2 regions of the Bradyrhizobium sp. URHA0013 genome follow, and region 2 is predicted to be linked to the other one. Evidence: predicted binding sites of a transcription regulator. Region 2 holds the regulator's gene; the other holds the start of a gene.
What was found. Region 2 encodes PhoB, which activates phosphate uptake and scavenging genes when phosphate is short. Its sites were predicted from a motif close to TGTCATNNANCTGTCAT; they were not measured.
Positions count from the first base shown of each region.

Region 1: a site for PhoB is predicted at 3,317-3,333, ahead of N551_RS0109855 (UDP-2,3-diacylglucosamine diphosphatase). Genes of this name have one in related genera too.

Region 1 is NZ_JADK01000006.1:453,095-460,411, forward strand. Features, by position in the region: gene N551_RS0109830 (cystathionine gamma-synthase family protein) at 1-374, shown strand, start outside; gene N551_RS0109835 (CHRD domain-containing protein) at 452-868, opposite strand; gene N551_RS0109840 (cytochrome c) at 1,024-1,950, shown strand; gene N551_RS0109845 (Lrp/AsnC family transcriptional regulator) at 1,975-2,220, opposite strand; gene thiD (bifunctional hydroxymethylpyrimidine kinase/phosphomethylpyrimidine kinase) at 2,350-3,150, shown strand; gene N551_RS0109855 (UDP-2,3-diacylglucosamine diphosphatase) at 3,357-4,169, shown strand; gene N551_RS0109860 (glycosyltransferase family 1 protein) at 4,183-5,226, shown strand; gene N551_RS0109865 (threonine/serine dehydratase) at 5,290-6,273, shown strand; gene N551_RS0109870 (caspase family protein) at 6,347-7,317, opposite strand, start outside.
Region 2 is NZ_JADK01000003.1:843,537-850,853, forward strand. Features, by position in the region: gene N551_RS0104230 (Hsp33 family molecular chaperone) at 1-858, opposite strand, end outside; gene argF (ornithine carbamoyltransferase) at 1,097-2,044, opposite strand; gene N551_RS0104240 (aspartate aminotransferase family protein) at 2,044-3,246, opposite strand; gene N551_RS0104245 (GcrA family cell cycle regulator) at 3,702-4,214, shown strand; gene phoB (phosphate regulon transcriptional regulator PhoB) at 4,453-5,160, opposite strand; gene phoU (phosphate signaling complex protein PhoU) at 5,184-5,900, opposite strand; gene pstB (phosphate ABC transporter ATP-binding protein PstB) at 5,911-6,732, opposite strand; gene pstA (phosphate ABC transporter permease PstA) at 6,729-7,317, opposite strand, start outside.

The DNA.
Region 1 (7,317 bases), on a different contig from region 2:
TGCGCGATCATCCCAAAGTGGCCAAGGTGCACTATCTCGGTCATCACGAGGCGGCGTCGCCGGACGGACTTGTGTTCGCCCGGCAATGCACAGGGGCGGGATCGACGTTCTCGTTCGACATCGTCGGCGGCAAGGCCGCCGCCATGAAATTCCTCAACGCGCTGCAGATCCTCAAACTGGCGGTGAGCCTCGGCGGAACGGAGTCGCTTGCGAGCCTGCCCGCCACCATGACCCACTCCGGCGTTCCCGCCGATATCCGCCGCAAGATCGGCGTGCTCGATTCCACGATCCGGCTGTCGATCGGCATCGAACACCCGTCGGATTTGATCGCCGACCTCGCGCAGGCGCTGAACGCAGCCGAACCTGAGGTGTGACGCCCGCGCCAGCGCTACGGGAATCGAAAAGGGCGGCTGCGATGGCAGCCGCCCTTTTTTGCTGGTCTGTGCGAAGTTTACTTCGTCACCTGACCGCGGATCTCGCCGCCCGGATTGGCCGCGGTGTGGATGTTGACGTAGAGCTTGCCGCCGAGCAGATCGGCGGCCTGCGCGTCGGTCAATGTCGCCGAGCCCTCGACCGGGCTGGACGTCGCATTCGGAATCGCGACCGCGACGCCGGCGTTCTTGCCGGCCTCGGCGGGTCCGTGGAAATGCGCGGCGGTGGCGGGGCCGGACAGGCCGGAATAGGTGACCTTCCAGGACAGCTTCTTGCTGGCGGCGTCGTAATCCAGATCGGCCGTTCCAGTGCCGCTGCTGGTCGTTGCGGGGACCTCGGACTTGGCGTCGAGCGTTGCTTTCAGCTTTTCGGCGCTGGCCGAACCCGCAAAAGCAACGGCGCCAAGCACTGACATGGCAATGACGATCTTGTTCATGATTTTTCTCCCTGCTGAACCCGTTTGGGCCGCCAAACTTCCAACAGCCGGCATTTCAGTTTATTCCCGTTTCAGGCCGCGGTGGGCTAAATTCTTCGTGGCTGGAGCCGCGAGGGCATCGGTCATAAGCTTCGCCGCGACGACGAAAGGACCGCATGTTGCGACGAACAACCTCCGTGGCGCTGCTCGCCGCACTCGCCGCAGCCGGCGTCTATTGGTGGCTCAGCGCGCCGGTGGTGGCGGCCGGCACCGCGCCCGCCCGCGCCCCTGATCTTGCCAATGGCCAGGTGATATTCAACGCCGGCGGCTGCGCCTCATGCCATGCCGTCCCCGACCAGCCCGATCGTCTCAGGCTCGGCGGCGGCGTTGCGATCAAGTCGCCGTTCGGAACGTTCTATGCGCCGAACATCTCGTCCGACCCGACCGACGGCATCGGCAAATGGAGCGAGGCCGAATTCGTCAACGCGGTGATGCACGGGGTCTCCCCGGACGGGCAGCATTACTTTCCGGCCTTTCCCTACACGTCCTATCAGCATGCCAGGCGCGAGGACGTGCTCGATCTCTTTGCGTACCTGAAAACGCTGCCGGCCGTTGCAGGAAAGGTGCGCGACCACGACGTGCGCTTTCCGTTCAATATAAGGCGCAACGTCGGCATCTGGAAATTCTTATTTCTGGACGGCAAGCCCTTCGTCGCCGACAGCGCGAAGTCGCCGCAGTGGAATCGCGGCGCCTATCTCGTCAACAGCTTTGGCCATTGCGCGGAGTGCCACAGCCCACGCAACGCGCTTGGCGGCATCATCGCCGGACAACGCTTCGCGGGAGGCCCGAATCCGGAAGGCGAGGGATGGGTGCCCAACATCACCCAGAAGGGCCTCGGCGAGTGGAGCGCGAAGGATATTGCCTATTTCCTGAAGACCGGCGAATTGCCCGACGGCGACAGCGTCGGCGGCGCGATGACGCGGGTGATCAAGAACACCTCGCAATTGCCGGACGACGATCTCGCGGCGATGGCGGACTATCTCAAATCGCTGCCGCCGGTGGACGGTCCGCCGCGCCCCAAGCGCAAGGAGGGCGGCGCCTGATCAGGCCCGCCCTTTTTCGGACGGTCAACTCGCGCCAAACGCCTTGAAGGTGATGATGGTGAGGGTGTCCTGGATGCCAGGCAACACCTGCACCTTCTCATTGACGAAGTGGCCGATATCGGTGTCGTTGTCGACGTAGAACTTCACCAGCAGGTCGTATTGACCGGCCGTGGAATAGATCTCGGAGGCGATCTCGGCTTCGGCAAGCGCATTGGCGACTACATAGGATTGGCCGAGCTTGCATTTGATCTGGACGAAAAAGGGAACCATCGCGGTCACTCCGAAAGCATATCTGGCGGCTAATAGGCCAAACCCGGCCGAATTTAGCAAGCGAACTTGCTGGGCCGGGGGAGGCGCGCTAGGACGGGCCATGGCTTCGAAAACGCGGAAAATCGCCCCATGACGACGCCCGTCGCGCTGACCATTGCCGGCTCCGATTCGAGCGGCGGCGCCGGCATCCAGGCCGACCTGAAGACCTTTGCTGCGCTCGGCGTTTTTGGCGCGTCCGCCATCACGGCGCTGACCGCGCAGAACACCCGCGGCGTCACCGGCATTCATGCGGTGCCCGCCGAATTCGTCACCGCGCAGATCGATGCGGTGTTTTCCGATCTCGAGGTCGGCGCGGTCAAGATCGGCATGGTAGCGCAAGCCGCCAGCATCGATGCGATCGCGGCCGCGCTGTCGCGCTGGGCGCCCCGGCATATCGTGCTCGATCCCGTGATGGTGGCGACATCGGGGGATCGCCTGCTCGCCTCCGAAGCGGTCGACGCCCTGCGCATCAAGCTGATGCCGCTGGCCTCGGTGATCACACCCAATCTGCCAGAGGCCGCGGCTCTGCTCGGCGAACCGGTCGCGGCCAGCGAGGCCGAGATCGAGAGCCAGGGGCGCCGGCTGATGGCGCTCGGCTGCCGGGCGGTCCTGATCAAGGGCGGGCACGGCGAGGGCGCCGAGAGCATCGACTATTTCGTCGATGCCAGCACCACGATCGCGCTGGCCGCGCCGCGCGTTGCCACTCGCAACACCCATGGCACCGGCTGCTCGCTGTCCTCGGCGGTCGCCGCCGGGCTCGCCAGAGGCGAGGATCTCGAGCGCGCCGTGCGCAACGCCAAGTTCTGGATCAGCGCGGCGATCGCGGCCGCCGACCGCTTCAGCGTCGGCCACGGCCACGGCCCGATCCATCACTTCCACAAATTTTACTGACGCCGCTCGCGAGCGCGCCGCCGTCAACCCATCGAGCCCATGCAGTTCCGGGTTGTTGCGGAGGGCGCTGCGACGCGATGTCGCCTGATTGTCGCATGCGACTGATATTCGCGGGGTGGGCGAGGCAAGCGCGATTCGGTTCCGAAGGTGCCTCAAAGGTTCAATTGGTCATCCCCCTGTCACGGGACATTGTTACAGGCTGGCGCATGGGAAGTTACGATGTGAGTGACGAGAGCCCGGAGCGGCGCTTTCGCACGTTGTTCATCTCCGACGTTCATCTCGGAGCCCGCGGTTCTCAAGCCGACCTTCTGCTCGACTTCCTGCGTTTCCATGATGCCGACACGATCTATCTCGTCGGCGACATCGTCGACGGCTGGGCGCTGAAATCGAGCTGGCATTGGCCGCAATCGCATAACGACCTCGTCCAGAAGCTTCTGCGCAAGGCGCGCAAGGGCGCCAAGGTCATCTACATTCCCGGCAATCACGACGAATTCCTGCGCAACTATTACGGCACTCATTTCGGCGGCATCGACGTGGTCGAGAATACCGTCCACACCGGCGCGGACGGCAAGCGCTATCTCGTCATCCACGGCGACATCTTCGACCTCGTGGTGCAGAACGCACGCTGGCTCGCCCATCTCGGCGACAAGGCCTACGACTTCGCGATCCAGCTCAATCGTTTCGTCAACTTCTTCCGGCGCATGTTCAAAGTGCCCTATTGGTCGCTGTCGCAATGGGCCAAGCAGAAGGTCAAGAATGCCGTCAACTATATCGGCGCGTTTGAGCAGGCGCTCGCCGCCGAGGCGCGGCGCCACGACGCCGACGGCGTGATCTGCGGCCATATCCATTACGCGGTGATCCGCGACGAGGGCGGCATCCGCTACATGAATTGCGGCGACTGGGTCGAGAGCTGCACGGCGCTGGTCGAGCACGACGACGGCCATTTCGAGATCATCACCTGGGCGGACCAGGCCGAGAAGCCGGCACAAGTCCCGCAGGTCGCAGCCAGAGCCGCATGACAAGGGCATCCTGATGCGCATCCTGGTCGCGACCGACGCCTGGCACCCGCAAGTCAACGGTGTGGTTCGGACGCTGACCAAGCTTAATGACGCCGCCCAGAGCCTTGGCGTCGAATTCGCGTTCCTGACGGCGCAATCGTTCCGCACCTTTGCGATGCCAAGCTATCGGGACGTGCGTCTGGCCATGCCGCGGCCGGGCAGAATCGCGAAGCTGATCGAGGAGGCGCATCCGGACAGCATCCACATCGCGACGGAGGGGCCGATCGGCCTGATGGTCCGGCGCTATTGCCGCCAGCGCAAGCTGCCCTTCACGACCAGCTTCCACACCCGCTTCCCCGAATATGTCCGTGCCCGGGTGCCGGTTCCGGAATCCCTGATCTGGCGGGCGCTGCGCCGATTCCACAGCCCCAGCCGCGCCGTGATGGCGGCAACGCCGGCGCTCGCCCGCGAGCTGACCGAGCGCGGCTTCGACAATGTCGTGCTGTGGCCTCGCGGCGTCGATACCAGCCTGTTCCACCCCCGCGCGATCGACCTCTGCCTGCCCGCGCCGGTGTTCTTGTCGGTCGGCCGGGTCGCGGTAGAGAAGAATCTCGAGGCCTTCCTCGACCTCGACCTGCCCGGCACCAAGGTGATCGTCGGCGACGGTCCGGAGCGTGTCGCGCTGGAGGAGGCCTATCCGGACGCGATCTTCCTCGGCGAAAAGCACGGTGAGGAACTGGCGGACATTTACGCTGCCGCCGATGTCTTCGTGTTTCCGAGCAAAACCGACACCTTCGGCCTGGTCCTGCTCGAAGCGCTGGCGAGCGGCCTGCCGGTCGCGGCGTTTCCGGTGAAGGGGCCCCGCGACGTGATCGGCGATGCGCCGGTCGGCGCGCTCGATCACGATCTGCGCAGCGCCTGCTTCGCCGCGCTGGACATCTCCCGGCAGGACTGTGTCGAATTCGCCTCCAACTACACCTGGGAGGCCTCGGCCCGGGCCTTTATCGACAGCATTTTGGCGGTCGGCGCGGTGCTGCCGGGCCGGAACGGGGCGGAGCCGGCGCGATTCGTCGCCTGAGAGCCCAGAATGCTCGCGCGGAGATGCCTTGCCCGCGCCTCATCCGCCGCGATAACATCAGGCATGACAGAACAGCTCCTCCCGATCGGCCCTGCCGATATCGATGCCGCAGCGCGCGTGATCGCACCCTTCGCCGTCCGTACGCCGCTGTTGTCCTTTCCCGTGCTCAACGAACGTGTCGGCGCAAAGGTCTATCTCAAGCCGGAGATGCTCCAGCGCACCGGCTCGTTCAAGTTCCGGGGTGCCTTCAACAAGGTCGCCTCGATCCCGCAGCACAAGCGCGCCGGCGGCGTGGTGGCGTTCTCCTCCGGCAATCACGCCCAGGGCGTGGCGGCGGCGGCCAAGATCCTCGACATGCAGGCGACCATCGTGATGCCCGCGGATGCGCCGTTGTCGAAGCGCGAGCGCACCAAATCCTACGGTGCCGAGGTCGTGCTGTACGACCGCGACCGCGACGACCGCGAGGCGATCTCGCGCGGCATCGCCGAGAAGCGCGGTGCGACGCTGGTCAGGCCCTATGACGATCCCTTCGTGATCGCCGGCCAAGGCACCGCCGGCCGCGAGATCGCCGAGGACATGGCGGCACTTGGTCTCGCCCCTGACATCGTGGTGGCGCCGGCCTCCGGCGGTGGTCTGATCGCGGGCGTCGCGACGGCCGTGAAGGCGCGCTATCCGCTGGCGCAAATCGTCGTCGCCGAACCCGAGGCTTTCGACGATCACGGCCTGTCGCTGACCGCAGGTCATCGCGAGCCGCACGGGCCGGCAGGCCGCACTATCTGCGATGCGCTGATGGCCCTGATCCCCGGCGAGATGACGTTCGCGATCAACAGCAAGCTGCTCGCGCGCGGCGTCACCGCCTCGGACAAGGAAGTCGGCGCGGCCGTCGCGTTTGCCTATCGCGAGCTGAAGCTCGTGGTGGAGCCGGGCGGAGCGGTCGGCCTGGCCGCGCTGCTTGCGGGGCGACTCGATGTTGCCGGCAAGAACGTCGTCATCGTGCTCTCCGGCGGCAATGTCGACGCTGATCTGTTTGCCGAGCTGGTGGCCTGATAGTCTAATCTTCTGACATGAAGAAGGGCAGAGCGTCATCGCTCTGCCCCTTTGTTGTGTGGGCCGACCGCGATCAGTGCATGAAGCCGCGGTGGTTGTTGCCGCCGTTACCGCCCGGGCTCTGGTTCATCGACTGCCGGAAGTTGTTGTTGCCGCTATTGTTGACGATCCGGTTGGTCGTGTTGAACTGCGGGCGGGTGTTGTTCTGCACCTGCACCTTGCTCACCGGGTTGTTGTTGATCTTCGCGCCGTTGTCGATGCGGATCGGGTTGTTCTGGGTCTGAACCTTGACGGGCTTCGCATCGATGGTCGTACCGCCCTTGCCGACATTCACCGGCATGCTCACGATCTTGCCAGGAGTGCCATTGGTCGTGCCATTGGTCGTGCCGTTAGCAGTACCGTTCGGCGTCTTGTTGGTCGCAGGCAGCGTCACGATCTTGCCGATGCCGCCATTGTTGTTGGTGGTGTTGGTCGGCGCGGGCAGGGTGACGATCTTGCCCGGGGTCTGCGACGGCGTGCCGTTCTGCTGGTTGGGCTGGTTGTTGCCCGCCGGCAGGTTGACGATCTGGCCGCCATTGCCGAGCTTGCCGATGCCGTTGTTGTCGCCCGACTTCTGCACGATCGGCAAATTGCCGTTCACTTGCGCGCCGCCATTACCCTGCTGCAGCGGCATGTATTTGGGCTGGCCGAGATTGCCGATCTTGAAGGTCGGGGCGATATTCTGCGGCGCCAGGAACTTGGTCGCCTGCATCAAGGGGATCTGCTTCGGCTGCATCTGGAGCTTCAGCGCGACCTGCGCATAGGGCGTGTTGCCGTAGCTGTCGTAGAAGTTCTTGTAGGCGACCGGCGAGTTCGCGAGCACCGTCTTGTGCCAGGCCTGCGTGAGCAGCAGGTTGTTGAGCAGCCAGCGGACGTGATCGCACAGCGGGTCGTGCGGATACATCGTGATGAACTCCTGATAGTACTCCGGGCGGGCTTCGGACACGACGTAGTCATAGGCCTGGCGGGTCGAGCGGCTCGGCAGGTTGGAGGCCATCTGCACCA
Region 2 (7,317 bases):
GCAGGAGCATTGCGCCTTCAAGGGCAGCGGATTGAACACGCGCACGCCGCGTTCGTGGAACAGACGGTAGAGCAGCCGCTCGCCGGACAGCTCCGGATCGATCAGCTCGACATCTTCGACGGTCTCGATCAGCGAGCGCGCCTCGACCCAAGCATCGTCTTCAGCGACGGCATGCACCTCGACGCCTTCGGGCGCATCGCCGGGATGCAGATCGGCCTGCCGCGCGCGCTCGGGCGCCTTCGGCAGGAACTGCATCAGCATGCCGCCGGCACGCCAGCGATGCTTACCGCCGTCGTTCGAGCGCCATTCCTCGCCGACGGCGAGACGCACGCGGGTCGGGATCTGCTCGGAGCGCAGGAAATATTCGTGAGCGGCGTCTTCCAGGCTGCCGCCGTCGAGCGCGACCAGGCCCTGGTAGCGGCTCATGTCGGGGCCCTGGTCGATGGTCATGGCGAGATGACCGTGCCCCAGCAGCGCGCCGGAATCCTTTGCATCGCCGAGGCGCGCGGCGTCGTAGCGCGCATAGGCGCGCAGACGATCCGGCGCCTGATAGTCCACGACCAGGAACGACACCGGACCGTCGGTCTGGGCCTGGAGGATGAAGCGGCCCTCGAACTTCAGCGCCGAGCCGAGCAGCGTGGTCAGCACGATGGCCTCGCCGAGCAGCTTGCCGACCGGCGCCGGGTAATCGTGCTTGGTCAGGATCTCGTCGAGCGCCGGACCAAGCCGCACCAGCCGACCGCGCACATCGAGCGCGTCGACCTCGTAAGGCAGCACGGCGTCATCGATCGGAACCGCGGATGGCGCGCGAACCGGACCTTCGGGCCCGGTTTTCATGTCAGGGGATTGGGAAACCATGGCGCTTTATCTGGGGTCGGAAGGCGGAATTGGAAGGGGTTCGGAGCAGCTCATCTGGACACTGGTTTGATCATGATACGGCAAATTCGGTGTCGTCCCGGCGAAGGCCGGGACCCATAACCACGAATATTGGTTTGGCGAAAACTCGTTGCCTCCGCCGATCTGCCACAAGAGAGATTCCGCGGTCTGGGTCCCGGCCTTCGCCGGGACGACGGAAAGTTAGCTCGCCCGCGTCGATCTACTTCACCGCGTCGAAGCACCAGGCCAGAATGCCCTTCTGCGCGTGCAGGCGGTTTTCGGCCTCGTCGAACACGACGGATTGCGGACCGTCGATCACCTCGTCGGTGACCTCCTCGCCGCGATGGGCGGGCAGGCAGTGCATGAACAATGCATCGGGCTGGGCCAGCGACATCAGCTGGGCATTGACCTGATAGGGCTTGAGCACGTTGTGGCGGTGCTCGCCTTCCTTGTCCCCCATCGACACCCAGGTGTCGGTCACGACACAATCGGCCCCACGCACGGCGGCTTCGGCATCGGTGCCGAGCATGATCGGCGCGCCGGTCGCCTTGATGAAGTCGCGCATGGCTTTTTTCGGGGCGAGCTCCGGAGGCGTCGCGACATTGAGCTGGAACTTGAAACGCTCGGCGGCGTGCGCCCAGGACGCCAGCACGTTGTTGTCGTCTCCGGTCCAGGCCACCGTCTTGCCCTCGATCGGGCCGCGATGTTCCTCGTAGGTCATGAGGTCGGCCATCACCTGGCAGGGATGCGAGCGCCGCGTCAGGCCGTTGATGACGGGTACGGTGGCGTTCGCCGCAAGCTCCAGCAGGGCATCGTGATTGAGGATGCGGATCATGATGGCGTCGACATAGCGCGACAGCACCCGCGCGGTGTCGGCGATGGTCTCGCCGCGGCCGAGCTGCATCTCGGCACCGGTGAGCATGATGGGCTCGCCGCCGAGCTGGCGCATGGCAACATCGAAAGACACCCGCGTCCGCGTCGAGGGGCGCTCGAAGATCATCGCCAGCGTCTTGCCTTCGAGCGGCCTGACCGGCTGATGCGCCTTCTGCTTCGCCTTCATCGCGGTGGACGCGGCGAGCATGCGCTTGAGCTCCGACAGCGGCAGCTCGTTGATATCGAGGAAGTGCTTCGGTGTTTTCTTGGGTGTATTATCGGGCGACTTGCTCATCAGCTTGCCGCCCGCTTGTTGCCGGATAACGCGGTGCAGGCGCGCTCGAGCCGCCCGACGCTGTCCTCGATCTCGGCTTCGGTGACGATCAAAGGAGGCAGGAAACGCACGACATTGTCGCCGGCACCGACGGTGAGCAGCTTTTCGGCGCGCAAGGCGGCAACGAGATCGCCCGAAGGCACCACGGCCTTGATGCCGATCAGGAGGCCCTCGCCGCGCACTTCGCTGACGACATCAGAGTGGCGGTCGATCACGGAAGCGAGCTTCTGCTTCAGCAACAGCGACATCCTCTGCACGTGGTCGAAGAAGCCGGGCTTGAGCATGACGTCGAGCACGGCGTTCGCAGCCGCGATCGCGAGCGGATTGCCGCCGAAGGTCGAGCCGTGCGAGCCCGGTGTCATGCCGGATGCCGCTTCCGCGGTCGCAAGGCACGCGCCGATCGGGAAGCCGCCGCCGAGCGCCTTGGCCAGCGACATCACGTCGGGCTCGACGCCAAGGCGGCGGTACGCGAACAGATCGCCGGTGCGACCCATGCCGGTTTGCACCTCGTCGAAGGCGAGCAACAGACCCTTCTCGTCGCAGAGCTGGCGCAACGCCCTCAGGAAGGCAGGCGTTGCCGAACGGACACCGCCCTCGCCCTGGATCGGCTCGATCAGGATTCCGGCGGTCTGCGGACCGATCGCCTTTTTCACCGCCTCGAGATCGCCATGCGCAACCTGGTCGAAGCCCTCCATCGGGGGGCCGAAACCTTCGAGATATTTTGCCGAACCCGTCGCGGCCAGCGTCGCCAGCGTGCGGCCATGGAACGCGCCTTCGAAGGTGATCATGCGATAGCGGTCGGGATGGCCCTTCGCGGCGTGATAACGGCGCACCACCTTGATCACGCATTCCAGCGCTTCGGCGCCGGAATTGCAGAAGAACACGAAATCCGCAAAACTTTCATTGCACAGGCGCGCGGCGAGCTTTTCGCCGTCCGGGCTCTGGAACAGGTTCGACATGTGCCAGAGCTTCGTGGCCTGCTCCTGCAACGCCGCGACCAGCGCCGGATGGGCATGGCCGAGCGCATTCACCGCCACCCCGGAGGTGAAATCGAGATAGCGCTCGCCATTGGTCGCGATCAGCCAGCAGCCTTCGCCACGCTCGAAACCGAGGTCGGACCTGGCGAAAACGGGGAGCAAATGCGGCGCTGCGCTGTTAGTCATGACGGTCACTTGAATGTTGCGGACGGTGTGAGCGTGCATTGCGCAACGCACCATCGACCGGCCCGGAAAACGAAACGTGCCGCCTCTTGCGGGCGGCACGTGCGACTATCTTAGGCTTGGTGAAACGGGTGTCAATGCCGCCCGGAAAGCCTCGCGAAACGCTGAATCCGTAGTCTTGCGGTGCCGATTTTGCGGGATTTAGTCACGGAACATGTGGAAGCGAGTCGGCGGACTCTTGCGCGGGAGTCACGCCATATTGTAGCGTTTGGATTGTCAGATACGACATCTCGTGCAGTGGTTCTGATCTTTAAGTCCTTATGTACCGGCGTAAACGTTCGGGCGTTCAAGACGCGCCCGGCGAGCCTTAAGGGATTCTGGCGGCACGGGTTTTTGAAGGCTTAGGCATTCGCTGCGAGGCCCCAGGATGGCTGGCGCGCAGCGAGGGAAAGGGTGCAATGACGGTTTTGACCTGGTCCGATGATCGCGTCGAGCAGCTGAAAAAGCTCTGGGAGGCCGGACTTTCGGCCAGCCAGATCGCGGCGGAGCTCGGCAATGTGACCCGCAATGCCGTGATCGGCAAAGTGCACAGGCTCGGCCTCTCGGGCCGCGCCAAGAGCCCTTCGTCGGCAGCGCCGCGGCCGCGCAAGGCGCGCCCCGCGCAGCACATGATGCGGGTGAGCCGCCCGATCTCGCGCGGCAACACCGCGCTGGCGCAGGCCTTCGAGGTCGAGGCTGAGCCGGATCCGGTCACCTATGACAACGTGGTGCCGATGAGCCAGCGGCTGTCACTGCTGGAATTGAACGAGGCGACCTGCCACTGGCCGGTCGGCGATCCCTCGAGCCCGGACTTCTTCTTCTGCGGTGGACGGGCGCTGTCCGGCCTGCCCTATTGCGCCCAGCACTCGCGCGTCGCGTACCAGCCGGCGTCGGATCGGCGGCGTGCACCGGTGAAGCCGGGGCCGCGGTAATTACGGCAAGTCGTCGCGCGAAGACGGCTCAACGATTTCAGTCTCGTCCCGGCCTAGTGCGCAATTGCGCATGGGGGCCGGGACCCATACTCGGAGCGCGCAGTTGTTGCGCGAAAGAGGTCACTCCGAGTCTTCGCCAAACCACGTTCGGTGATTATGGGTCCCGGATCAGCGCTCGCTTGTCCGGGACGACGTCGAAGAATTCGGGGACAGCTTGCCAAGAAACAAAGCTGCAACCCTACACCTGCTCCGCCTTCGCAAACCGATCATCCAGCGCGTAACCGGCCCCGCGGACGGTGCGGATCGGGTCCTGCTCGCGGCCGAGATTGAGCAGCTTGCGCAGGCGGCCGATATGCACGTCGACAGTGCGCTCGTCGATATAGATGTCGCGGCCCCAGACGCTGTCGAGCAGTTGCTCGCGCGAGAACACCCGTCCCGGGTGCTCCAGGAAGAACTCCAGCAGGCGATATTCGGTCGGACCGAGATCGATCGGCCGGCCGGAGCGCGCCACGCGGCGCTTGTCGCGGTCGAGCTCGATGTCGCCAAAAGCGAGGACGGTGGCGAGCCGCTCCGGGCTTGCGCGCCGCAGCAGGCCCTTCACGCGCGCCAGTAGCTCCGGCACCGAGAACGGCTTGACGATGTAATCGTCGGCGCCGGTCGCAAGACCCCGCACCCGCTCGCTCTCCTCGCCGCGCGCGGTGAGCATGATGATCGGCAGCTGCTTGGTCTCGGGACGGGTGCGAAGCCGCCGGCACAATTCGATGCCTGACAGGCCCGGCAGCATCCAGTCGAGCACGATCAGATCGGGGATGTGCTCCTTGAGGCGGGTGTCGGCGTCGTCGCCGCGCATCACCGTCTCGACGTCATAACCGTCGCCTTCGAGGTTGTAGCGGAGAAGCTCGGTCAGGGCTTCCTCGTCCTCAACCACCATAATGCGTGCGCCCATCGGGTCGTCGCTCCCTTAAGTCTTCAGGTGTTCGGTACCGTGTTGGCGAAGGTCGTCATGTCGCCCTTCGGCCGCTTGTCGGTGATCGCCTGGCCCTCGATCATGTAGAACACGGTCTCGGCGATGTTGGTGGCGTGGTCGCCGATCCGCTCGATGTTCTTGGCGCAGAACATCAGGTGAATACAGAACGAGATGTTGCGCGGATCCTCCATCATGTAGGTGAGGAGCTCGCGGAACAGCGAGGTGCAGATGGCGTCGACTTCCTCGTCACCCTTCCACACCGCCATCGCCGCCGGCAAATCATGCGCGGCATAAGCGTCCAGCACCGACTTGACCTGCTGCTGCACGAGGTCGGTCATGTGCTCGAGGCCGCGGAACAGCTTGAGCGGATGGAAGTCCGTCTCCAGCGCCGCAACGCGCTTGCCCATGTTCTTGGCGAGGTCGCCGATGCGCTCGAGATCGGTCGCGACGCGCATGGCGCCGACGATCTCGCGCAGATCGACTGCCATCGGCTGGCGCCGGGCGATGGTGAGCACCGCACGCTCCTCGATGCGCTTCTGCAGCGCGTCGAGCTCGGTGTCGATGGCGACGACGCGCTGGCCGAGCGGGACGTCGCGGCGGATCAATGCGTCGACGGACTCGACGATCATGCGTTCGGCGATGCCACCCATCTCGGCGACCAGGCGCGTGAGTTCCTGGAGGTCGGTGTCGAAGGCCTTTGCGGTATGTTCAGAACCCATGTCGCGTCTCCTAGCCGAACCGGCCGGTGATGTAATCCTGCGTGCGCCGGTCGGACGGCGACGTGAAGATCTTGCTGGTGTCGTCGAACTCGATCAACTCGCCGAGATACATGAAGGCGGTCTTGTCGGAGACGCGCGCCGCCTGCTGCATGTTGTGGGTGACGATCGCGATCGTGTAATCCTCGGACAGCTCCTGGATCAGCTCCTCGACCTTGGCGGTCGAGATCGGGTCGAGCGCCGAACAGGGTTCGTCGAACAGGATCACCTCGGGCCGCACCGCGACGGTACGGGCGATGCAGAGGCGCTGCTGCTGGCCGCCGGAGAGCGACAGGCCGGAGGCGTTGAGCTTGTCCTTGACCTCGTTCCACAGCGCGCCGCCGCGCAGCGCCTTCTCGACGCGGCCGTCCATCTCGGACTTCGAGATCTTCTCATAGAGACGGATGCCGAACGCGATGTTCTCGTAGATCGTCATCGGGAACGGCGTGGGCTTCTGGAATACCATGCCGACGCGGGCGCGCAGCAGATTGAGGTCCAGCTTGCCGTCGAGGATGTTGGTCTGGTCGAGCATGAGCTGACCGGTGGCGCGCTGACCGGGATAGAGGTCGTACATCCGGTTGAAGATGCGCAGCAGGGTCGACTTGCCGCAGCCCGACGGACCGATGAACGCCGTGACGCGGTTGGCGCCGAGCGTCAGGTTGATGTTTTTCAGCGCGTGGTGCTCGCCGTAATAGAAGTTCAGGTTGCGCACGGTCACCTTGGGGGGCGCCTCCGGCAGCACTGCCGCGTGCGGCAGTCCACCTGACGCGCTCATCGATACGGAAAGATCACTCATTTTGCGGTCCTCTCGGCGCCAAGGATGCGCGCGAAAATATTAAGGGCAAGAACGGTCAGGGTGATGAGCAGCGCGCCGCTCCAGGCCAGCTGCTTCCAATAGGCATAGGGGCTCTGCACGAAGTTGTTGATGGTCACCGGCAGGTTCGCCATCGTCTTGTTCAGGCCGAGGCTGAAGAACTGGTTCGACAGCGCGGTGAACAGCAGCGGCGCGGTTTCACCGGCGACGCGGGCGGTCGCGAGCAGCACGCCGGTGATGAGGCCCGAACGGGCAGCGCGATAAGCGATCCGCTTGATCACCAGCGAACGCGGCAGGCCGAGCGCCGAGGCCGCCTCGCGCAACGCGTTCGGCACCAGCAGCAGCATGTCCTCGGTCGTGCGCAGCACCACCGGGATCACGATGACCGCGAGCGCGAGCGAGCCTGCGATCGCGGAGAAGCCGCGCATCGGCACCACCACCGCGCCGTAGATGAACAGGCCGATGATGATCGAGGGTGCCGAGAGCAGGATGTCGTTGATGAAGCGGATCACCGAGGTCAGCCGGTCGTTACGGCCGTATTCGGCGAGATAGGTGCCGGCGAACATG